4 regions of the Sporosarcina sp. P25 genome follow, and region 2 is predicted to be linked to each of the others. Evidence: riboswitches for the same ligand, from Rfam matches in the RefSeq annotation. Region 2 holds a riboswitch; each other region holds the start of a gene.

Region 1 (6,216 bases), on a different contig from region 2:
TACGCAGGTAGCATCGTTTTCATCAACACGAACGGATTCCGTTTGTTCAATGCACCCGCCACTGTGTACTGGAATGTTAGCATGGTTAAATGAAGAATGATGATCATGATGAAAACAAATACAAAGACTGAAAGCACATTCGCTACTTCACCTGTATACGTCATATTCAGGAAAATCCCAAAAATATGGAAAGGTAGTAATGGAATAATGACGACAGAAATGACTTTATCGATAATTAAATTAAATTCATCGAAGAACGACATCATCGTCTTCCCTTTAATCGCTGCCATTCCAATGCCAAGCACAAATGCCAATAGCAAAGCGGTCATGATCCCCATCATTGGATCCATTTCCATTTCGAAGAACGCTACTCCAGCTTCACGCGCGCCTTCTGCAATGTCCGTCTTCGTCGTGGGTTGAATGAAGTTCGGCAAAATATTCGTTGCTGCGAAATACGCAAGCAATCCCGCGATCACCGTAGATCCATACGCAAATGCAGCAGACATTCCTAGCAATTTCCCGGAACCTGCTCCAAGCTTTGCAATACTTGGTGCGATAAACGCAATGATAATCAGTGGAACGATAAAGTTCAAGAATCCACCGAATAACATATTAAATGTAGCTGCTAAGCGAACGAACCAATGCGCAAATCCTTCATGGATCATCGGCAATACTAAACCAAGTCCGATCGCCAGCCCAATGGCGATTAGAATTCGCCAAATGAGCCCTAGTTTAAACTTCACAATACGTCCTCCTCAAATACACATATGTATTACTCAAACAAAATCAACTTTATCACAAGTCGATAGAATAAAGAAGATTTTGTTTGAATTTATTTGATGTTTTTCTTGTGGGTTGTGAGGAAGTGGATCTAGTGGAGTTGTTTGGAAGTTGGATGGTCTGCGGTAGTGGGGATGTTACTACTTGTTGAGCGGGGCTTGTGTGGGATTGAACGGATAACGCGCTTGATAGAGCGTATAACCCCACACATTGAGCGGGCCACGCGCTCCATAGAGCGGATAAACCAACTCATTGAGCGAGTTACGCGCGGGATTGAGCGGATAACCTCACACATTGAGCGTATACACCACCCCATAGAGCAAATCTCCCAACATATATACAAATAAAAAACCGGTAGCTGCGATAGCTACCGGCGGGCATTATTTTATTTCACGGGAACAACGGATCCAGACCATTCTTTCAAAATGAAATCTTGAATTTGCTCTGAAGTCAATACTTCTACTAATGCTTTGATTGCATCACTGTCTTCATTACCGCTCTTTACAGCAATTACGTTAACATATGGAGACTCTTTATCTTCCAATGCGATCGAATCTTCCATTGGATTCAAACCTGCATCGATTGCGAAGTTGGAGTTGATTAATAATGCGTCGCCTTCATCGTTATTATACAACTGAGGCATTAGCGCTGCTTCGTAGTTCGCATCAAACTCCAAGTTCTTTGGATTTTCTACGATATCGCCTACTTCGGCTTTCACTTTTTCCACGTCATCCGCTAGCTTGATCAATCCTTTTTCTTCAAGCATAGCAAGTACTCGACCGTGATCTGCAACAGAGTTACTGATTAAGATCGTCGCTCCGTCTGGAAGTTCTTCCAATGAGTCATATTTCTTAGAATACACACCGATTGGCTCGATGTGGATCGCGCCTGCATTGACGAAATCATAACCGAAATCGGCAATTTGGCTCTCTAGATAAGGAATGTGTTGGAAATAGTTCGCATCCAGTGTGCCTTCGTCCAAATCTTTGTTTGGCAGTACATAATCTGTGTAACTTTCAATTGTTAAATCATAGCCTTTTTCAGCTAATAATGGCTTAGCTTCTTCCAAAATTACAGCGTGTGGTGTGTTAGATGCGCCGACTACCAATGACGTTTTCTCGCCTTTTTCTGCTCCATCTGATGCTGCATTATCTTTACTACCTTCGTCTTTCGTTCCGCAAGCTGCCAATGCAAGCACTAGTACGGCTGCGAATAGACTGAATAAAAACTTCTTCATATCCACATTTCTCCCTCTCCATTATGGAATATTTCTATGGGTAACAGGTCTCCCTGAAAATCCTATTATCGCTTGTCCAAACGTTTTGCGATGAAATCACCGATAAATTGAATGATAAACACGATAATCAATACCAAAATCGTTGCCATTATAGTCACATCTTCACGGCTGCGCTGGAACCCTTCCAAATACGCGAGTGTACCTAGACCACCTGCACCGATCACTCCTGCCATTGCCGTATATCCGACAAGTGCAATCGAGGTTACGGTAATTCCCGAGACTAGTGCCGGCATGGATTCAGGTAACAATACTTTGAAAATGATCGTCGACGTCTTAGCCCCCATTGAGCGCGCTGCTTCGATAACCCCTTTATCGATTTCCTGCAATGCAATCAATACCATACGGCCATAAAACGGAGCGGCACCGATAATCAATGCAGGCAAGGCGGCATTCGGTCCACGCATACTATCGAATAATAATTTCGTAAGAGGAATCAATAAAATAATCAAAATGATAAACGGAATCGATCGGAATATATTCACGAATGCGCCTGTAAAGACATGGGTTATTTTATTTGACCATAACTGACCAGGACTTGTTAAAAACAACAACAAACCAAGTGCGATACCGAAGACAAATGTAAAGAACGTGGAGTAGGCAGACATATAAAGTGTCTCACCGGTTGCTTCCCACATTTTATCCCAATTCACGTTCGGGAACCATTGCTCAATCATGGATCAGCACCTCCGTCTTCACTTCATTGGCATCCAAGAAAGCAATGGCTTCCTCTATAATCGCCACGTCTCCTACTAGTTGCAAGACGAGTGTGCCGTAAGCGCCGTCACGTGTCGTTGAAATATTTCCTTGCACGATGTTGACGTCGATTGGGAATTTGCGGATCAACTCAGCAAGTACTGGCTGCTCTGTACGTTCACCAATGAAAGCTAGCTTGATCAACTTGCCATCAGGTGACTCTTGCTGTAAATGCGCCATCGCTGCGTCCGTATCACCGGTATCAGTCACCTGTGAAATGAAGCGCTTAGTAATTTCCGCTTGTGGAGATTGGAAGACATCCAGTACATTGCCGATTTCCACGACTTTCCCCGCTTCCATGACCGCCACGCGATGACAGATCTTGCGGATGACATGCATTTCATGCGTAATCAACACAATCGTTAGTCCAAGACGTTCATTAATGTCCGTCAATAAATCAAGAATCGCATTCGTCGTCTCAGGATCGAGTGCGGACGTTGCTTCATCACAAAGTAAGACTTCAGGATCATTTGCAAGCGCTCGCGCAATGCCGACACGTTGCTTCTGACCACCAGATAATTGCGATGGATATGCCTGTTCACGACCTGTCAATCCAACGAGATCGATCAATTCCTTCACTTTTTGCTTACGTGCCGATTTCTTCACGCCAGCAATTTCTAGAGGAAACATGATATTTTCTTCTACCGTTCTAGACCATAATAAGTTAAAGTGCTGGAAGATCATGCAGATTTTTTGACGCGCATCGCGCAGGCCAGCACCTTGTAATGTCGTCATTTCTTGTCCGTGAATCAGAATACTGCCGGACGTCGGTGTTTCAAGACCGTTCAATAGTCGAATTAATGTACTTTTTCCTGCTCCACTGTACCCGATGACGCCGAAAATTTCTCCTTCTTCGATGGCTACTGTCACATCATCTACCGCGACAATTTCTGAACGGTTCAATTGGTATTTTTTATGAACGTTTGTTAGTTGAATCATTTTCCGCACCACCTCATTAAGTCTTTTTAATATGTCTTTCAGAACACTACTAACGCCTGTCGTGCCTACACGGCGCTTTCCGCTTTAGTATCATCCAGCTACAAGCGCCAGGCTCTCGGGTCGTTTCAGACTTTCCAAAAAGGCAAAGAGCGCCTTTGTGGTAAGTCTTCCAACGCCTGTCGTGCCTACACGGCGCTTTCCGCTTTAGTATAAAAAAAGCCTTCCTGCAGACAAGCAGAAAGGCCGAACGTATGTAGTTATGTACGTTACCATTTCTCTCATCTATCAAAGCATTACGCTTTGAGTGATTTGGCACCATTTCACATATGTGACGGTTGCCGGGCTTCATAGGGCACTTCCCTCCGCCGCTCTTTATAAGAGTTACATATTCATTTGATTAACTACTTATACCATACATCGACTTCTATTGTCAACTGAGCTTCTCTAGCAAATACGGGACGGATTGAAAGGCGTAAATTTTTTCTATAGGCTGTCCTTTGCGCTGAATAAGTAAACAAGGAACGCTTTCTATCTCATATTCTATTGCGATAGCCTGGACATAGTTCAAATCCGCCTTTCCAATCGGTAGTTTCGGACGCATTGTCTCGATTACCGTAAGCATTTTTGAAGCGACTGCGCATGTTCCACACATCGGTGTATATAAATAAAAAGCGGCTACTTGCTCTGCCGCCTGTGTGCGTTGCCAGTCTTCAATTGTCCAATTATTCATGTGGTCCACCTGCCAAGTATTTGGAATGTACTTTAAAATTAGCAGCAGCTAAAATGCTTGCCAATAGCTTAACGGGAGTCGTTTCTACTTCGCGGTAGAGACGATCCGTATATAAATGTCTCGCTTCAGGGTACAGTTGTTTGAACAACTTACGAATGGACTCGCCGGAAGCGTCCGCATCCATAAAGACGAACAGGTCCTGCTGCTCATACGGTTCAAGCAGTTCTTCAATATGGTACGCACTGATGGTACCATTCGTACAAAGAATCTCTACAGGCTCTGCAAGGATCGGCACTAGCCGCTTACGATCCGAACCGCCTTCTACAATGAGAACTTTCGGGTCCATCTGTTTCCTCCTAGCGTATAAAAAAGCGCTGAGACGTTCCAGCGCTTTTTTCTTTTAGAATATTATTCAGCTGTCATTTCTTCATACTGCTCAGCTGTCATTAACTCATCAAGTTCAGCTTTGTTATCGATTTCAACTACTACCATCCATGCGTCTTCATATGGTGATTCGTTAACCAATTCAGGGCTATCTTCAAGGTTTTCGTTCACTTCTACCACTTTACCAGTTAATGGAGCGTACAATTCAGAAACAGTTTTCACTGATTCAACACTTCCGAAAGGCTCGTCTGATTTTAATTGATCGCCAACCTGTGGCAGTTCAACGAATACAATATCGCCTAGTTCAGACTGTGCGAAATGTGTGATGCCGATACGGTATTTACCGTCTTCTTCTTTTACCCACTCGTGCTCTTCTGAATATCGTAAATCTTTTGGTGTGCTCATGTCGTTACCTCCAAAAATATAATAGTTTATCTACCTTTAGTTTGCCATAGTTCCTGTATAAAGACAAGAATCTAAATCACTTCTTCCACGTTTCCGTGAATGTGTTTTCATTAAATCCGACTGTCACTTTTTGGTTATCAGAAACGATTGGACGTTTGATGAGCATTCCGTCTGAAGCGAGGAGTGCGATTTTTTCATCTTCTGTCATGGTTGGTAGCTTGTCTTTCAAGTTAAGCTCACGATATATCTTGCCGCTCGTGTTGAAGAACTTTTTCATGTCAAGTCCAGAGTTCGCGATCATGTTGCGCAGCTCGTCTTCGCTTGGAGGTTGTTCGGCGATGTTCTTTTCTTCGAATGAAATCCCTTCGTCCGTAAGCCATTTCTTCGCTTTGCGGCACGTGGTACATGTTGGATAGCCGTAGTATGTCATAGTCATAATAGTCAATCCCTCCTTTTTTTCAGTATAGCAAATAATGGTGTGTGGGTACTAGCTAAGCGCAAGAAGAATAAGCTAATACGAGGCTAGGGGTGGGAATTGGCGCTACGGAGGGGGACGCTTTCCTAGAGGGCCCGCGTTGAGCCAACCAGTCGCGTTGCTCCCTCGGTTGTCTCACCTGTCGGGCTGATCCTCTGGGAGTCGCCCCCTCCTACGCGCCAATTCCTTGCAATGTGTGCGTGTGTTACTTTTTTTGTGTATGGAAGTTAGTGTTGTGATTGATGTTGAACTTCGGTACTTGAACTGAAATAAGTCAAGACACAACAATAATTAACATAGGCTCTCCAGTAAGTGATCTAAGTCCCCTCACTATCCACGTAGGATGGAAGCGGATGTTGGGGCGACTCCTATGGATCAGCTCAAGCCGAGCCCATGGGAAAGCGTCCCCATCTGCAGCTTCCATCCCCACACCAATGCACTTACTTTTGAACG
Region 2 (6,216 bases):
ACAACTTCATTATACTAAACACGTGATGATCAATAACCAACAGTACAGTATACGATTAGAGGAGAGATGTTACATGTTTTCAAATGAAGAAAGAGATGCAGTCTACAAAGTGATTTATAATAGAAGAGATGTGCGAAGTTTTTTGCCGACTCCCATTCCGGAAGAAGCGATACATAACGTATTGAAAGCCGCTCACCAAGCACCGTCAGTCGGCTTTATGCAACCATGGAATTTCATCATCGTTTCATCTGATGAAACGAAAGAGAAATTGGCTTGGGCAGCGGATAAAGAAAAACGTGCGCTAGCCATTCATTATGAAGACAATGGAGAAAAAGAAACAAAGTTCCTTGGCTTAAAAATACAAGGATTGAAAGAAGCACCCATTACTATTTGCGTAACATGTGATCCTACGCGTGGCGGTTCACACGTGTTAGGACGTAACTCCATCCCTGAAACGGACATGTTGTCGACTGCCTGTGCAATCCAAAATATGTGGCTAGCGGCATGTGCGGAAGGTCTGGCGATGGGGTGGGTGAGCTTTTATAAAAAGAATGATGTACGCGATATTTTGAACATACCCCCTCATGTTGAACCGGTTGCTCTTCTGTCTATTGGTTACACGGAGCATTATCCTACTGCGCCTATTCTAGAAACAGCTAATTGGGAGAAACGACGAAGTTTAGATGATTTGATTTTTACGGAGCAGTGGAATAAGAAAAAATAAATGAGTAGAGAAACGCACAAGAAATAATTATATAGTGTGAAGTGATTACAGTAGATGGAGAAAACCATGTCAACTGTAAGTAGTCTATATTTTTTTTGGTGGTAGCTCAAAGAAGTGGAATTCATCTGTGCATTTTTTGTATAATGGTAAGACTGACATCTGTAGGGAATAGGTATATGTAAAAAAAACATTTCTGTACACGCAGGTGAAAGTTATGAAGAGAGGATTTGAACGTAACGATGAGTACTAATTTTTGGCGTGATTTACCACGGCCATTTTTCATACTAGCACCGATGGAGGATGTGACGGATGTGGTTTTTCGTCACGTAGTAAGCGAAGCCGCTCGTCCGGATGTATTCTTTACCGAATTTACAAATACGGAAAGCTTTTGTCACCCAGAAGGAATCTTCAGCGTGCGTGGACGTTTGGCGTTTACGGAAGACGAACAGCCGATTGTTGCACATATTTGGGGGGACAAGCCTGAACATTTCCGTGATATGAGTATTGGAATGGCGGAACTTGGTTTTAAAGGATTGGATATTAATATGGGATGCCCTGTGCCAAATGTAGCAACAAAAGGTAAGGGGAGCGGTCTAATCAACCATCCTGAAACAGCCGCGGCAATTATCCAAGCAGCAAAAGCTGGTGGGTTACCTGTCAGTGTAAAGACTCGTCTTGGCTACACAGATATAGAAGAGTGGCACACTTGGCTCAGACATGTACTGGAGCAAGATATTGCGAACCTATCAATTCATCTCCGTACTCGTAAGGAAATGAGTAATGGGAGTGCGCATTGGGAATTGATTCCCGAGATCAAGAAACTTCGTGATGAAATAGCGCCTGACACGCTGCTGACAATCAATGGAGATATTCTCGATCGTCAAATGGGTCTGGAGCTTGTGGAGAAGTACGGTGTCGATGGGGTTATGATTGGACGCGGAATTTTTAATAATCCATTTGCATTTGAAAAAGAGAAGAGAGAGCATGATCATAAAGAGTTGCTGGATCTTTTGCGTCTTCATTTGGATCTTTTTGACAAATATTCGACAGAGCTAGAACCGCGATTGTTTAAACCGTTACGTCGATTTTTCAAGATTTACGTTAAAGGATTCCGTGGAGCAGCTGAACTAAGAAATGATTTAATGAGTACGAATACGACAGATGAAGTGCGCGCATTACTGGATAATGTAGAACTTGATTAATAGTATAGAGAATCTATAACTTAAATAATTTATTCATACATGTGAAAGCCTTCTTGCCATTCCAGAAATACTGGTATGAGCAAGGAGGCTTTTTGCATAATAGAGTCCAGGTGGAATTATATCTTCTTACTTAAATAAACCGAGTTTTTCAATTCGGCGAACTGCTTCTTGCAACCGTTCTTCACTTTCTAACAACCCAACACGAATATATCCTTCGCCGTAAATACCAAATCCGTTCCCCGGTGATACTGCGACGTCTGCTTTATCGAGTAATAAATCGGCAAAGGTTTCACTTGTAAACCCTTCTGGGACAGGTAACCAAGCGAAAAACGAGCCAGTAGGTGCTGTAACGTCCCAACCGATACGTTCACATTCGGTTAGCAATACGGTCAGACGACCTTCATAGAGCGCAACTAACTCTTCAACGCATTGTTGTGGACCTGTCAATGCTTCAATTGCAGCGCGTTGAACTGCTGGAAAGATACTAGTAAATAAGTGGTCTTGCAATACGTTTAAAGCTTCAATTATTTCAGAGTTACCGACTGCAAAACCGACGCGCCAACCTGCCATATTATACATTTTGGAAAGAGACAGCATTTCAATGCCGACTTCCTTTGCTCCGTCAGTTTGTAAAAAACTAATCGGCTTCTGACCTTCAAAACCAATACCACCATACGCAAAATCTTGTAAAACGGCAATCTGATGTTCTTTGGCAAATGCCACGGTTTTTTCATAAAACTCGGGTGTTGCTGTGACGCCAGTTGGATTACTTGGATAATTTAAGTACATTAGTTTGGCGTCTTTTTTCTGATCATCTGTTAATGTATCGTAATCAGGAAGAAATTCATTCTCCTTACGTAGTGGCATCGTGTCATATCGAATACCTGCTAAGCTGACACCTGATAGATAATCAGGGTAACCCGGGTCTGGTAACAGTAATAAGTCTCCTTCATTCATAATCGCTAAAGGGAGTTCTACGACGCCGACTTTTGTGCCACCGAGTACCGCAACTTCTGTTTCAGGGTCAATCGTAACATCGTATTCACGCAGATAGTATTCAGCCACTGCTTGCTTTAAAGCAAGTGTCCCTCTAAACGGAGAGTAGCCGTGTGTAGCTGGATCTTCAACGGCTTCTTGCAATGCTTTAATAATATGAGGAGGTGTTGGCTGGTCAGGGTTTCCACGTCCTAGGTTAATAACATCTCTACCTTCATCCATAGCCTTTTCTATTTTATTTAATAATAACGTAAAGAAATGCGGAGGGAGATTTTGTAATCGGTTGGACAAAGCCATAGTCTATTCCTTCTTTCTTTGATTGGGTATTTGCGTTAAGTATACATAGATCATACTAGACTTATCAATAGATGGATGGTTATTTGATTCCAGATGATTAAGAAAATTGTGCGAAAAAATAATACTTATAGAAAAAGTCGGAGATTAAAATGATTTGTCGTTATTGACCTTGACAGTTTTATTAATTCAGATTAGTATATATTTTACGCATATAATTAAATAGCAATCTCTTATCAAGAGTGACTGAGGGAAAAGGCCCGATGAAGTCCAGCAACCCCTTGAACGAAACGAGGAAGGTGCCAAATCCTACAGCATGGTTTTCCATCTGAGAGATAAGCTGAGAATATTTCAGTACTTCTTTCATTTAGAAAAATGAAAGAAGTTTTTTATTTAGAAAGAAATTTTAATTCCAGCTGTTTATGATTGTTTTTACTAGAATATAGAAAGAAGTGAGAACATGATCCAAATTCAACATTTGTCTAAGGTATATCAGACAAAAGATAAAGTGGTAAAAGGTGTAGATGATGTATCACTAGACATCGCGACTGGAGAGATATTTGGTATTGTAGGTTATTCAGGTGCGGGAAAAAGTTCTCTTATACGCTGTTTGAATTTGTTGGAAAAACCAACGAGTGGCACTGTTTTAATTGATGATGTAAATTTAACGAAATTATCAGGGGTACAACTTCGACAGGCACGGTTGAAGATCGGAATGATATTCCAGCATTTTTATTTAATTAGTCAAAAGACGATTTTTGAAAATGTCGCATTTGCTTTACAGGCAGCGAAAATGCCGTCAGATAAAATAGAGATTCGTGTAATGGAGCTTCTTGAAATGGTTGGTCTGTCTGAAAAACGCAACGTATATCCTGCACAGTTGAGCGGGGGACAGAAGCAACGCGTCGGTATTGCGAGAGCCCTAGCAAATAATCCATCCGTTTTGCTTTGTGATGAAGCAACATCCGCGCTGGATCCCAACACGACGATGTCTATTTTACGATTGTTGAAAAAGATTAATAAAGAATTGAATATCACCATTGTTTTAATTACTCACGAGATGAATGTTGTAAAAGAAATTTGTGATCGCATGGCGATTATGCAAGACGGAAAAGTGATCGAAGAAGGGCAAGTATATGATATCTTTTCTAACCCAGTTCAACCTTTGACGAAGGAGTTTATTAGCAGTGTGGTGTCTTACGACATACCCGAAACCGTCATGTCCAATTTGGTCGGTACACTAATAAAAATCACGTTTAAAGGTGAAGTAGCGATGGAGGGCGTGATTTCCGATACTATGCAGAAATATAGAGTGAAAGGAAACTTCTTGCATGGGTCGATCGAATATATTCAAGAACGAGCACTAGGGATTTTCTTGATGGAATTGCAAGGCGAGAGTGAAGAAGTAAAGCAAGCGATTGCATACATACTAGAACAAAATGCACAATTGGAGGTGATCCGACAACATGTTTGATCTATCTCACATCATGGAACTCATGCCGGATATTACAAAAGCATTTGGTGAAACTCTTTATATGATCGGCATCTCACTTACGATTGCGCTGATTATTGGATTGCCGCTTGGCGTTTTGTTATTTACTACAGATAAAGGACTATTTTTAGAGAACCGTGCAATTAATTCGGTTGTTGGATTTTTAGTCAATATTATTCGCTCCATTCCATTCATCATATTACTTGTGGCACTTATTCCTTTGACGAAACTAATTGTTGGAAACACAATTGGACCTGCAGCAGCTAGTGTATCGCTTTCTGTAGCAGCCATCCCTTTCTTTGCACGGATCGTTGAAACATCCATGCGTGAAATTGACAAAGGGGTGATAGAGGCGGCAATCTCAACGGGTGCTTCGCCATGGATGATTATCTGGAATGTGTTATTACCTGAATCGAAGTCGAGTATTATCCAAGGACTTACACTGACATTAATCAACTTAGTTGCTTATTCAGCAATGGCTGGATTTGTTGGCGGAGGCGGAATTGGAGATTTGGCAATTCGTTTTGGTTATTACCGATATGATGACAGTATTATGCTCGTCACCGTCGCCATTTTAATAGTGCTAGTGCAGTTGATTCAATTTGGTGGGGATCGTTTTTCAAAAATGATAGATAAAAGATAATAGGGGAGAGATGAACTATGAAGAAACTGGTATTTGCATTCATTCTCACTGCGTTGGTTGCGGCTTTAGCGGCTTGCGGAGAAGAAAAGTCTACTGAAAAATCGGATGACGATAAAAATATTCACTTTGGTGCAACAGCAGGTCCTTATAGTGATATGTTAAAAAAAGCGATCCAACCTGCACTTGAGGAAAAAGGATATACCGTTAAAATCACTGAATTCAGTGACTATATTCAGCCAAATATTTCGTTGGACAGTGGGGATATAGATGCGAACCTGTTCCAAAACATTACGTATTTGGAAAACTTCGAGAAAGAAAATAATATGGAACTCTCTGAATTAATTATAGTACCAACCGCACCATTAGGTATCTATTCAAATAAATATAAATCTCTTGAGGAAATTGAAGATGGATCAACCATCACTATTCCAAATGATCCAGTTAACGCAGCGAGAACGTTATACGTATTGGAAGATGCAGGGTTAGTGAAAATGGATGATGAAATTGACCAATTGACGGCATCTGAAAAAGACATCACGGAAAACCCGAAAAACTTGGTGATTCAGCCGGTTGAGGCGGGGCAATTGCCTCGTTCAGTAGAGGGAGCTGATTTGGCTGCAGTACCTGGAAACTTTGCAATTGCAGCAAATATGGATTTGTTAGACGCTCTGGCTTTAGAAGATATGCCTGATCAGTTCCGAAATGTTGTGGCAGTGAAAACAGAAAACGTAGATAAGCAATTTGCGAAAGATATTATTGAAGTAGTAGAATCCGAGCAGTTTTTAGAAGTGATTGAATCTGAATTTAAAGGTTTCGGTAAACCAGCTTGGATGGAAAAGTAATAGTTGTATGTAAAGTATTAAGG
Region 3 (6,216 bases), on a different contig from region 2:
TGTAAAGAAGTCATTACGCAATTATCAGCCAGTCGTTCTGCTATTGATCGTACAATTGGTGTAATCGTGAGTTCGAATTTGATTGCCTGCATGGAGAATTTAGATGAAGCAGATGAACGTACGCATGAATCCATCATTAAAGAAGCAGTGGATCTTCTAGTAAAGAGTCGATGAGCAACATCGCTTGACTCTTTTTTTTATAACATATAATATACCCCTATAGGTATTTAACAAAGTGGTTTTCCAAAAGAAAGGGATGAGAATATGACGGAGCAAAAGAAAACGACGATTGTATTATTTAGTGGAGATTATGATAAGGCGATGGCAGCTTATATTATCGCGAACGGCGCAGCTGCGTACGATCATGAGGTAACCATTTTTCATACATTCTGGGGATTGAATGCATTGCGAAAAGATGAACCTATTAAAAGTAATAAAAGCTTTATTGAAAAGGCATTTGGGAAAATGATGCCACGTGGAGCAGATAAAATGGGATTATCACAAATGAACTTTGCAGGAATGGGTCCGAAGATGATTAAGCAAGTGATGAAAAAGCATAACGCGATGACATTACCACAACTAATTGATATGGCAGTGGAGCAAGATGTGAAGTTGATCGCTTGTACGATGACGATGGATTTACTGGGACTTGGTGAGGAAGAACTTCTTAAAGAAGTCGAATATGGCGGTGTAGCGGCTTACTTAGGAGAAGCGCAAGATGGTCAAGTAAACTTGTTTATTTAATTTTTTATGAAAATAAATACCCTAGGGTGTATGGGAGGAATAAAATGATTCAGTCAGATAATGTTTTAGATGCAAAAGGTCTTGCTTGTCCGATGCCTATTGTGAAGACGAGAAAAATGATCAAGGATATGGAAGACGGTCAAGTGCTCGAAGTTCAGTCTACAGATTCGGGTACTACTGCAGATTTACAGGCATGGACGGAAAGCGTGGGGCATCAATACGTCGGTCATGTGAAGGAAGCCGATGTGTGGCGCCACTTTGTACGAAAATCAGGTGGGGAAGATCAGTCACAAAAAGAATATGCGGTTACAGTTGATAACAGCCAGTTGATGGACCAACTGCAACAACCTAACGCTGTGTTACTAGATGTCCGTGAAGAAGCGGAATATGCATTTGCTCATATTCCAGGTGCCTTATCTATACCACTTGGCCAATTGGAAGAACGCATGGCGTACTTGGATAAGGACATGAAAATTTTCGTTGTATGCCGAACAGGCAACCGCAGTGATATGGCATGTCGAAAATTAGTGGCGAATGGATTTGAAAGTGTTACTAATGTCATTCCTGGTATGTCAGAGTGGAATAGCGAGACAGAAAATACAACGGGGGGTATGAATAAATGAGAACTATTCAATCAAGTGAAGTAGCAAAGAGAGTCATTGCGAAGGAATCTTTATTCATTTTAGATGTGCGAAATACAGATGCGTTCAACGATTGGAAAATTGAAGGGGATCGAGTACGCCATTTGAACGTGCCATACTTTGATTTATTGGATGGCATTGAAGAAATTGAAGATCAATTGCCAAAAGATGAGGAGATTCTAGTAGTTTGCGCGAAAGAAGGTTCGTCCATCATGGTGGCAGAAATCCTTGAGGATGCAGGCTTCTCAGTAGGTTATCTTTCAGGTGGAATGAAAGCATGGAGCGAGCATCTTGAGCCTGTGAAGGTTGCGGATTTGAAATCGGGTGGCGAACTATATCAATTCGTTCGTCTAGGAAAAGGATGTCTCTCTTACATGGTCATGTCTGGCGGAGAGGCGGCAATCATTGATGCAACACGTATGACAAATGTGTTCACTGACTTTGCCAAGCAACGCGGTGTGAAGATTACAAACGTATTCGATACTCACTTGCATGCGGACCATATTTCAGGTGGTCGTCAAATCGCAAAAACCACAGGTGCGACGTATTGGCTGCCACCGAAAGATGCCGAAGAGGTAGAATTTGAATATGCTGCATTAGAGGATGATATGTCTATTCAGGTAGGTGATACGAAAATCGATATTCAAGCGCTTTATTCGCCAGGACACACGATTGGTTCGACTTCTTTTATCGTAGACGACAGCTATTTGATGACAGGTGATATTCTGTTCATTGATTCGATTGGACGTCCTGACTTAGCAGGTTTAGCAGAAGATTGGGTAGGCGACTTGCGTGATTCTTTGTATCGACGCTATAAAGAATTATCGAAGGATTTAACAGTCCTACCGGCTCACTTCATGCTTATAGATGAGTTGAATGAAGACGGTAGTGTGTCGGAAAAGCTCGGTGTATTGTATGAGCAAAATCACGGTTTGAATATTGAGGATGAAAGTGAGTTCAGGGAATTAGTCACGGGGAACTTGCCTCCACAGCCTAACGCATATCAGGAAATTCGCCAGATGAACATGGGGAAAATCGAGCCTGACGAGGAAACGCAACGCGAGATGGAGATTGGTCCGAATCGCTGTGCGGTACGGTAAATAATTAATTTAATTCATATGGAAAACAAAAAACAAATTTAAAGGAGAAGATATATATGAGTACAACAACATTTTTAGATGCAAAAGGCCTGGCATGTCCAATGCCGATCGTACGTGCAAAGAAAGCAATGAAGGATATGCAAACAGGAGACGTTCTTGAGATTCATACGACAGATAAAGGATCGGTGTCCGACCTGACAGCGTGGGCTACTTCTGGTAATCATGAAATAAAAGATCAGCAACAAGAGTCTGATGTCTTTAAATTCTGGATCCAAAAAGGATAAACTGAGGATAGAGGGAATAACTGTCTCCCTCTTTCGTCTGGAAGAAGGGAGGACATCATGACTATTCCATTTATTATCACGATCTTCCTTATTGGATTTGTGGGCTCATTCCTTTCGGGTATGATGGGAATTGGTGGCGCAATTGTCAAGTATCCAATGTTGCTATTTATTCCTGCATTACTTGGCTTTCCTGCATTTACACCACATGAAGTATCCGGTATTACGGCAGTGGAAGTTTTCTTTGCATCACTTTCAGGAGTTTTAGCATATCGAAAGAGTAATTTGATCTTGAAACCACTCGTTCTCTATATGGGAATCAGTGTATTAGTTGGCAGTGTCCTTGGCGGTGCTGGTTCCAGTATGCTTTCAGAAGCTACCGTCAACGTGATCTACGGTGTTCTAGCTGTCATGGCAGCTATTATGATGTTTATTCCGAAAAAAGGCCTCGACAATCAGCCGATTGATGAAATTACATTCAATCGTTTCATAGCTTCGAGTGCGGCTTTTATCATTGGATTGGCAGCTGGAATCGTCGGAGCTGGCGGCGCATTCATCATGGTCCCGATTATGCTCGTAGTACTAAAAATTCCCACACGCGTCACAATCGCTACATCACTAGCGATTACGCTGTTATCATCGGTGGGCTCGGCGTCAGGCAAGCTCTTAACAGGGCAAGTACCTTATGGCCCAGCTCTCGTAATGATCATCGCAAGCATCATCGCGGCTCCGATCGGTGTAAAAGTGAGCCGGAAAGTAAACACCAAAGTATTACAAAGCATTCTAGCCGTATTGATCATCGCCTCGGCCGTGAAAATATGGTGGGACATATTCTAATCAAGCACAATCGCCAGCACATCGTTCAACGAACATGTGCTGGCGATTTTTTGGTGAAGTCATAAGTGGAAACATCATTAAACTCACTTCTGATCTAGCAGGTGGCTCCCGCAATGAGCTACAGACAAGAAATACGCCTGTCTCTGTCTCATTACTACGTCACCGCTTGGAAGACGACTTCGTTTAGTAAATGTATAAATCATTACACATTAAAATAATCAAGGTAGTAAACTAGTTGATCGTAAGTGGAAGGCGGCGACTCCCGGAGGATCAGCGTGTGTCTTGAGACCCTGGATAGATGCCTTAATTTCTGCAAAGTACACAGAAATACGGCAAAGCGAACCCTTCGCTGTTCGCTTGGCTCAAGCCACGCCCTCGGGAAAGCGTCCGCCTGGAACGTCGATCAACGGTGTCTTCACTATTATTACTTTCATTGCAAGATATTAAAGGAAATACAGATTTCGAAACATTCCATTAAATTACCTTGCAATAGACTAGGAATAGCCGTATACTATTTTTCAACGATGGAAAACGAATAGACACACTCTTATCAAGAGCGGCGGAGGGATTAGGCCCTGTGATGCCCGGCAACCGGCAAAAGCAAAGGTGCTACTTCCTACAAACTTTCAGTAGTTTGGAAGATAAGGGAGGAATAAGCGAAAGCAGAGCCCTCTTCTTATTATGGAAGAAGGCTTTTTTCTATATATTGCTAATCGTCGTCTTGCGTTTTTCTTGTCTAGTCCTAGGAATTTCGGTGTTCCATCAATACACGAAAAAAGGGGAATGGTTATGACGAAATTACAGCCAGAAACGATATTATTACATGGAGGACAAAAGCCAGATTCGGAAACAGGCTCACGTGCGTTGCCGATTCATCGTACGACCTCTTATGTGTTCAGAGACACGGAGCATGCACAAAACTTATTCGCTTTGAAAGAAGCGGGCAATATCTATACAAGAATTACGAATCCGACGGTAGCCGTATTTGAAGAGCGTGTAGCCCAGCTAGAAGGCGGATCAGCGGCAGTTGCCCTGTCTTCGGGAATGGCGGCAATTGCATTCTCTATTATGAACATTGCTGAAGCGGGTGATGAAATCGTTGCAGCCAGCAATCTCTACGGCGGTACATACAACTTATTCGCTGTGACATTACCCCGCTATGGCATCAAAGTGAAGTTTGTTGACGCGTCAGATCCAAAGAACTTTGAAGTAGCTATTACGGATAAAACGAAAGCGTTGTTTGCAGAAACAATCGGTAATCCAAGTTTGCAAGTTCTTGACGTAGAAGCCGTTGCGAACATCGCACATGAAAATGGACTTCCATTGTTAGTAGACAATACATTCCCGTCTCCTTATGGATCAAATCCGATCGAGTATGGTGCCGATGTAGTTATTCATTCCGCGACAAAGTGGATTGGCGGACACGGTACGACAATCGGTGGTGTGGCAGTTGATGCAGGGAAATTTGACTGGACGCAAGGTAGGTTCCCTGGTTTTACAGAGCCGGATGAATCCTATCATGGCTTACGGTACGGAATCGATACAGCTGCTGCAGCTTTCGCAACGAAATTACGTGTACAATTGCTGAGAGACTTCGGCCCATGTCTGTCACCAGATAGTGCATTCAACTTGTTGCAAGGTTTGGAAACACTTCATTTGCGCGTGCCTCGCCACAATGAAAACGCACAAAAAGTTGCTGCATTCCTGCAAGAACATCCGGCAGTAGAATGGGTGACGTATACAGGTCTAGAAGATCATCCAACAGTAGAATTGGCAAATAAATATTTAAAAAATGGCTATGGTTCAATTATCGTATTCGGTATTAAAGGTGGACGCGATGCAGGAAGACAAGTAATCGACAATGTAGAAATTTGGTCTCATGTAGCGAATGTGGGAGATGCGAAGTCATTAATCATTCACCCGGCATCTACAACTCATCAGCAGTTGTCTGTGGAAGACTTGAAAGACTCAGGCGTTAGTGAAGAGCTAATTCGCTTATCTGTAGGGTTGGAGTCAGCAGAGGATATTATTGCGGATTTGAAGCAAGCAATCGAAAAAGTGGCAAACTAATATATGAAAAAGAACACCGTCGCTAGTGCGATGGTGTTCTTTTCTCTACTAACGCTTTATTCGTTTCTTTTCATCTTTTAGTGATTTGAACAGCGAGACGACCATCATAATGAGGATGATGGAGAATGGCAAAGCGGCAATAATGATGACGTTTTGCAGTGCATCCAATCCTCCGACATATAATAGAATGATGGCGATGGCAGATTGAATTACGCCCCATACAACTTTCAAATTATTTGGTGGAGTCAATGAACCATATGACGACTGCATGCCGAGCACAAATGTAGCCGAATCCGCTGAAGTGATAAAGAACGATGTAATCAACAAAATGGCAATGACTGATATGACGAATGACAAAGGCAATTCGCTGAACATCTCAAAGATTGTCAGTTCAGTTGCACTTGCAGCCAAGTCGACAATTCCAGCTTTTTGCGTTTCAATTGCTGTCGTACCAAATGCTGTGAACCAGATCATACTCAACACAGTAGGAACAACTAGCACGCCAATCATGAACTCGCGAATCGTTCTACCTTTTGATACGCG
Region 4 (6,216 bases), on a different contig from region 2:
TCTACTTATTTTTCATTGATTGTAAAGCAAGGAGGGATTTAATGCTGGAATACATATTGGTGTTTTTAGGGGCGGCTATACCGTGGATTGAAATTATGATTGTCGTTCCGTTAGGTATTATTCGAGGTCTATCACCTATATGGGTAATAGTTCTTTCATTTGCGGGTAATATGGCAACAGTTCTTCTATTAATTGTTGGTTTCCAACATATTAAAGAATGGATGGCACGTAGAAAACAGAAGAAGGGTAAAGGTAAAAGTGAGTCAAAACGTCAACAACGTGCAGAACAAATTATGAACAAATATGGATTACCGGTTTTAGCACTTGCGGGTCCTATATTGATCGGAACACATATCGCGGCTTTTATTGGTCTCGTATTAGGGGCGAAGAAAATGAATACGGCAATTTGGTCGGCGGTCAGTATTGCGCTATGGTGTTTAGTGTTCGGAATTCTTACAGCTATGGGATTTGATTTCTTTGTCAATCACACATAAAAAATCCAGCTACTATGAGCTGGATTTTTTATATTCTTATAAATCAATTGCTTTTGCATCATTAATATTTTGGACTTCTTTAATATGCTTGATAGAAGTCGATTCGACGTGGTTGTCAACAGCTAACATCATGATAGCATAGCCGCCTTCAGTGGAACGTCCAACCTGCATCGCTGCAATATTGATATTCTCTTCTGCTAGAAGTGTACCTACACGACCGATTGCCCCTGGCTGATCCATGTGTCGGATAAATAGTAAGTGACCGCTTGGAATTACATCTACTACATAATCGTCCACTTTTACAATGCGCGCTCCAAGGCCATTTAGAAGTGTACCCGCTACTTTGCGAATACCTTTTTCAGTCACGATTTCTACTGTGATCAAGTTCAAGAAGCCTTTACCAGTAGTTGTTTTTTGCTCGTTCACTTTGATGCCGTAACGATCAGCCAATAACTTCGCGTTCACATCATTGACAGTTTCCCCAAGATTCCGCTTCAAAAGGCCTTTGACGGTGTTACGCGTTAACGCACGCACATCGTAGTTTGCCAATTCGCCAGCATATTGAATGTTGATTTCATGGATAACCGAGTTTTGAATTTGGGATAAGAACATACCTAGTTTTTCTGTAAGATCGAAGAATGGCTCGATTTTCGCCAATACATCACGAGAAACAGATGGCAAGTTCACTGGGTTACGAACAGATCCAATTGTCAAGAAGTTCACTACGTCACGGCTTACGTCAACTGCTACTGATTCTTGTGCTTCGAATGTACTTGCGCCCAAGTGAGGAGTTGCTATTACTTCAGGTAATGTCAACAATTTATGGTCTAGGAATGGCTCTTCTTCGAATACGTCCAATGCCGCACCCGCCACTTTACCAGCAACGATTGCATCGTATAAAGCATCTTCGTCAATGATTCCACCGCGTGCACAGTTGATAATTTGTACGCCGTCTTTCATTTTCTCGAATGCTTCTTTGTTGATCATTCTACGAGTTTCTTTTAGTAAAGGTGTATGAACTGTAATGAAGTCAGCTACGTCTAGCACTTCATCTACTGTCCCAATTTCTATGCCTAATTTTTTGGCAACATCTTCTGTTAAAAACGGATCATATGCGACTACATTCATACGTTGTCCTCTTGCACGTCTTGCCACTTCAGCACCGATGCGACCAAGCCCGATGATCCCCAAAGTTTTGTCTTTCAATTCCACACCAAGGAATGATTTTCTATCCCATTTATTGTTTTTTAACGAGTTGAAGGCTTGAGGGATTTTGCGCGCCATAGACATCATCATGGCGACTGTGTGCTCAGCTGCAGAGTTTGTGTTGCCATCCGGAGCATTCACAACGATAATTCCTTTTTCTGTAGCCGCGTCCAAATCAATATTATCGACACCTACACCTGCACGACCGATGATTTTTAATTGATCAGCTGCTTCCAACAATTCTTTTGTAACAGTTGTCTGACTACGAACTAGTAATGCATCGAAATCTTTGATACGTTCTTTCAGCTGATCTGGTGTTAGGTCAGTCTCCATTACAATTTCAAAACCTTCTGCTTGTCGTAGTGGGAAAATTCCGTCCTCGCTAAGTGGGTCACTAATAAGTATTTTAAAAGCCATGATATTCATTCTCTCCTTTGATTGTTTGTAGTAGAATTTTTGTTGGAAAACTATGTGTGATTGATCGTATATGTAAGTTGTACGCTACCCCCCTTATAGGTAAAATAAAAAAGCCTTCCATCCCTTACGTATAAGTAAGGGGCGAAAAGCTCGATAAACTAACGCGGTACCACCCTTGTTTTGCTGCAGATGCAGCCTTCATTCAGCATGCGTAACGTGCATGTGACGGATTAGCCTACTAAGATGTTCAGCCAATCAATTCGGAAGTGCCTCCAACCTCGGAATTTGCTGACTTACACCACTGCATCAGCTCTCTAGAAAATTCTTTTTAGGAAGGTATCTCTTCGTCAAAATTGTTTAACAACTATTAATTTAGAACTAATCATAACACGTCAAAAACTATTGTCAATTGCTTTTCCGGAAAAAATGAAAAACTGTTAAATGCGAACGTAGTTATTGAATTATTTGTGAACGTTCGTGTCTGAGAGGTTATTTGTAAAAAAACATCTTTAATTTAACTAAGTGGAAGTAAATAACGTAAGTCGTTTGAAGGGAAGAAGTGCAGGTAAGAGTGTTATAATGGGCTTATACTATTCATTTAGAGGAGTGTTGGGAATTGAAAAAACTAGAATCACTAGAGCAATTCGAGCAACTTAAACAAGAAGAAAGAGTGATTTTCTTATTCACTGCAGACTGGTGTCCAGATTGCAGAGTGATTGAACCATTCTTGCCAACATTAGAAACAGAATTTGCGGAGTATGAATTTGTCTCGATTGATCGTGATGATTTTATAGATCTTTGCAGTCAGTTGGATATATTCGGTATTCCTAGCTTCGTGGCATTCAGTGAAGGAACAGAAACAGGTCGTTTCGTCAGTAAAAATCGTAAAACGAAAGAAGAAATCGAAGAGTTTATTAATAGCTTAACGTAATGTAATCGGACTACATGAAGAGATATTGAGACAATTAAACAAAAGGACTGAAGGCAACTATAAAAGTTGTTTTCGGTCCTTTTTATATTAGAAAAGATGCCACAATAAGATCTTATTTCTTGTATTACGTGAACTCTTTCAGTTGCTCTATAAGAATTTTAGCGCCTTGTGGACTGATGTATAGACCGTTTGACAATAGTTTGTTTTCATCCATCACATCACCCGTGATAAAACACGCTCTGTTGGCCTGAAATTTTCTCAAAATGATTCTATCATCTTCTACGAAAATTTCGATCGGATCGCCCTTATCGATCGACAAAGAATTTCGAAGTTCTTTTGGAATGACAATTCTGCCGAGATGATCAACTTTACGAACAATACCTAAAGACTTCATGAGCTCCTCCTCGAAGAAATGTAGTTGGTAGTTTCTATTATACACAAAAATATACTATCTACAATTTACAAAACTTAAATGCGCAGAACAATTTGACAATTCCGCTATACAATTAATTTATTAATGCTATAATAGGCAGTAATTAAATATTTCTTATCAAGAGAAGCTGAGGGATTTGGCCTGATGAAGCTTCAGCAACCTCTGTATATACAGGAAGGTGCTACCTCCAACAAGATTGTTGTCTTGAGAGATAAGAACGGTGAATGGTCAACCCTCATTTTCTTATCTAAGAGAAATGAGGGCTTTTTTGTATAGAAATAGAATAACTGAACGTCAAGGGGGAAATAGAATGCCGATTAATATACCAAAACATCTACCAGCAGGTGAATTACTGAAAGAAGAAAAAATCTTTATTATGGATGAAGAACGTGCGACAACACAGGATATCCGCCCGATCAATATTTTAATTTTGAACTTGATGCCTGAAAAAGAAAAGACAGAGCTTCAATTGCTGCGATTGCTTGGTAATACACCTTTACAAGTGAATGTCACATTTCTCAATACAGCTACCTATGTTTCGAAAAACGTCAGTCAGAATCATTTAGAAACGTTCTATACTACTTTTGAATATGTCAAAAATCGTCGTTTTGACGGTATGATTATCACAGGTGCTCCAATCGAACTTCTACAATTTGAAGATGTAGTCTATTGGAAGGAGCTAGAAGAAATTATGGAATGGACAAAAACGAACGTCACATCTGTTCTTCATATTTGTTGGGGGGCACAAGCGGCTCTATATCATCACTACGGAATTGACAAATTCGAGTTGCCGAAAAAGTGTTTTGGAGTATTTTCACATGATATTACCGATCCAACAGTGAACTTGGCAAGAGGGTTTAATGATGTATATGTTGCCCCACACTCACGCCATACGGGAGTTTCATTAGAAGAAATAAAGAATCATCCTGATTTGACCCTGCTTTCTGCTTCTGAAGATGCCGGCGCATTCATTGTGATCTCAAATGATGCAAAACATATTATGGTAACTGGACACTTAGAGTACGATGCACACACATTAGGGGATGAATACGCTCGCGATATAGAAAAAGGTGCTGACATTGATGTTCCTGTAAATTATTATCCGAACGACGATCCGTCCAAAGAACCTATGAATACTTGGCGATCCCATACGCATTTATTGTTCTCGAATTGGCTCAATTACTATGTCTACCAGAAAACTCCTTATAACTGGAATTAAAAGAATTAGTGTATAAATTTCTATAGTTTGCACATACTCCGATTACCGGAGGTGTATGCAGTGAACATAGATGAATTTTGGCAATTGGCTTTTTGGGAAATGACTTTACGAACGGTGATCTCATTTGTTGTGCTGTTGATTTTGGCGCGTTTTATGGGGAAGAAACAAGTGTCACAATTGACTTTCTTTCATTATGTGACAGGTATAACAATCGGTTCGATTGCGGCCAATTTGGCGGGAGAGTCTGAAACGCCATTCTTGAATGGTTTATATGGAATGGTCTTATGGGCAGTATTAACAATTCTTGCTAACTTTTTATCATTCAAATCCATTAAACTTCGTGTATTACTCGATGATAAACCGATGATTGTCATTCAGAACGGAAAAATCCTAGAAGGTTCCATGCGTAAATTACGTTTGAGTTTCAATGATATAAATATGATGCTACGAGAGCAGTCGGTATTTTCTATGAAAGACGTCAATTACGCGATATTCGAAACGAATGGTAATTTAAGTGTCATGTTGAATGCAAGTGAGAAATATGCGACAAAGAAAGATATCAAAGCCCCAGCACCACAGCCAAAATATATTCCGACCGAAATTATTACTAACGGGAAAGTAGAAGAGAAAAATATGAGAGAACTTCAATTGACTGATACTTGGTTAACTGAGCAACTAAAAAAACAAGGGATTTCCAAACCAGAGCATGTTCTCTACGCAGAAATTCAGTCAGATGGCAGTTTGTATATCAATACATTAAAATCGACTTGACGTGAAGAGCCCTGACATAATCAGAGCTCTTCGCGTTTTTTATAATATTTCCCAATTTCTTTGTTTGGCCACTGCAGTAAGTTTTTTATCTGGACGAACTGCTACAGGGTACCCAACTTGCTCTAAGACTGGAAGGTCGGAAATGCTGTCACCATAAGCAAAGCTATTATCCCAATCGACAATTTCTCCAAGTAGTGCTTGATAAATTTGTTCGTTTTTACGTGTACCTTGAATATGTAGGAAAGGCTGATCCATCGCTAATTGTTCTCCATTTGAAGGGATGTCTGTGCCGATAATTCGATCAAATGTCAAGTGACTTGTGACTGCTTTTAAAAAAGGAGTATAAGCTCCAGAAACTAGTAAGATATGGTATCCCTCTTTTTGATGTTCTACTAGTCGGTTAATGACTTGTTCATTGAAGTCAGGCAACATCACGTTATGCATACCTTTAAAATACTCATGTAGTTCTGCCATCGTCAATGAATCCAATGCTTGTAGATAAAGGAACATAGAGCGTTCTTTCATAATAGACTCAGGTAGTATTTTTAGTTTATAGCGAACATAAAGCGGTAATATCGATCGAAAAAAGTTTCGGTAATACTTCTTGTGCGTAGGATGATTCTTTAATTGCTCCATGAGTAATTTAAAGGTTTCTTTAGTGTACAACGTACCATCAAAATCAAAGATCGCAACTTTCATATAGACACTCCTTCATTTGTATTCTTCTACATAGTATACAAATATA

What was found. Region 2 has a riboswitch for S-adenosylmethionine ahead of CSV70_RS08380 (methionine ABC transporter ATP-binding protein). Riboswitches for the same ligand answer to the same signal wherever they lie in the genome.
Region 1: another riboswitch for S-adenosylmethionine. It lies ahead of CSV70_RS14095 (methionine ABC transporter ATP-binding protein); the one in region 2 lies ahead of CSV70_RS08380 (methionine ABC transporter ATP-binding protein).
Region 3: another riboswitch for S-adenosylmethionine. It lies ahead of CSV70_RS14525 (O-acetylhomoserine aminocarboxypropyltransferase/cysteine synthase family protein); the one in region 2 lies ahead of CSV70_RS08380 (methionine ABC transporter ATP-binding protein).
Region 4: another riboswitch for S-adenosylmethionine. It lies ahead of metA (homoserine O-acetyltransferase MetA); the one in region 2 lies ahead of CSV70_RS08380 (methionine ABC transporter ATP-binding protein).

What each region holds. Positions count from the first base shown of each region.
Region 1 is NZ_PDYV01000020.1:49,753-55,968, forward strand. Features, by position in the region: gene CSV70_RS14080 (dicarboxylate/amino acid:cation symporter) at 1-743, opposite strand, end outside; gene CSV70_RS14085 (MetQ/NlpA family ABC transporter substrate-binding protein) at 1,166-2,017, opposite strand; gene CSV70_RS14090 (methionine ABC transporter permease) at 2,083-2,751, opposite strand; gene CSV70_RS14095 (methionine ABC transporter ATP-binding protein) at 2,744-3,769, opposite strand; SAM riboswitch class I at 4,045-4,150, opposite strand; gene CSV70_RS14100 (thioredoxin family protein) at 4,200-4,499, opposite strand; gene CSV70_RS14105 (toprim domain-containing protein) at 4,492-4,845, opposite strand; gene gcvH (glycine cleavage system protein GcvH) at 4,908-5,288, opposite strand; gene CSV70_RS14115 (arsenate reductase family protein) at 5,365-5,724, opposite strand.
Region 2 is NZ_PDYV01000007.1:100,068-106,283, reverse strand. Features, by position in the region: gene bluB (5,6-dimethylbenzimidazole synthase) at 74-724, shown strand; gene CSV70_RS08390 (tRNA dihydrouridine synthase) at 964-1,926, shown strand; gene CSV70_RS08385 (pyridoxal phosphate-dependent aminotransferase) at 2,053-3,219, opposite strand; SAM riboswitch class I at 3,447-3,558, shown strand; gene CSV70_RS08380 (methionine ABC transporter ATP-binding protein) at 3,677-4,690, shown strand; gene CSV70_RS08375 (methionine ABC transporter permease) at 4,683-5,351, shown strand; gene CSV70_RS08370 (MetQ/NlpA family ABC transporter substrate-binding protein) at 5,369-6,193, shown strand.
Region 3 is NZ_PDYV01000022.1:23,605-29,820, forward strand. Features, by position in the region: gene CSV70_RS14495 (metal-sensitive transcriptional regulator) at 1-174, shown strand, start outside; gene CSV70_RS14500 (DsrE/DsrF/DrsH-like family protein) at 265-744, shown strand; gene CSV70_RS14505 (sulfurtransferase TusA family protein) at 789-1,367, shown strand; gene CSV70_RS14510 (MBL fold metallo-hydrolase) at 1,364-2,485, shown strand; gene CSV70_RS14515 (sulfurtransferase TusA family protein) at 2,542-2,769, shown strand; gene CSV70_RS14520 (sulfite exporter TauE/SafE family protein) at 2,827-3,603, shown strand; SAM riboswitch class I at 4,148-4,251, shown strand; gene CSV70_RS14525 (O-acetylhomoserine aminocarboxypropyltransferase/cysteine synthase family protein) at 4,393-5,673, shown strand; gene CSV70_RS14530 (glycine betaine uptake BCCT transporter) at 5,722-6,216, opposite strand, start outside.
Region 4 is NZ_PDYV01000010.1:81,298-87,513, forward strand. Features, by position in the region: gene CSV70_RS10385 (small multi-drug export protein) at 42-494, shown strand; gene serA (phosphoglycerate dehydrogenase) at 531-2,117, opposite strand; T-box leader at 2,252-2,477, opposite strand; gene CSV70_RS10395 (thioredoxin family protein) at 2,734-3,048, shown strand; gene CSV70_RS10400 (AbrB/MazE/SpoVT family DNA-binding domain-containing protein) at 3,173-3,442, opposite strand; SAM riboswitch class I at 3,593-3,699, shown strand; gene metA (homoserine O-acetyltransferase MetA) at 3,792-4,700, shown strand; gene CSV70_RS10410 (YetF domain-containing protein) at 4,767-5,471, shown strand; gene CSV70_RS10415 (HAD family hydrolase) at 5,511-6,170, opposite strand.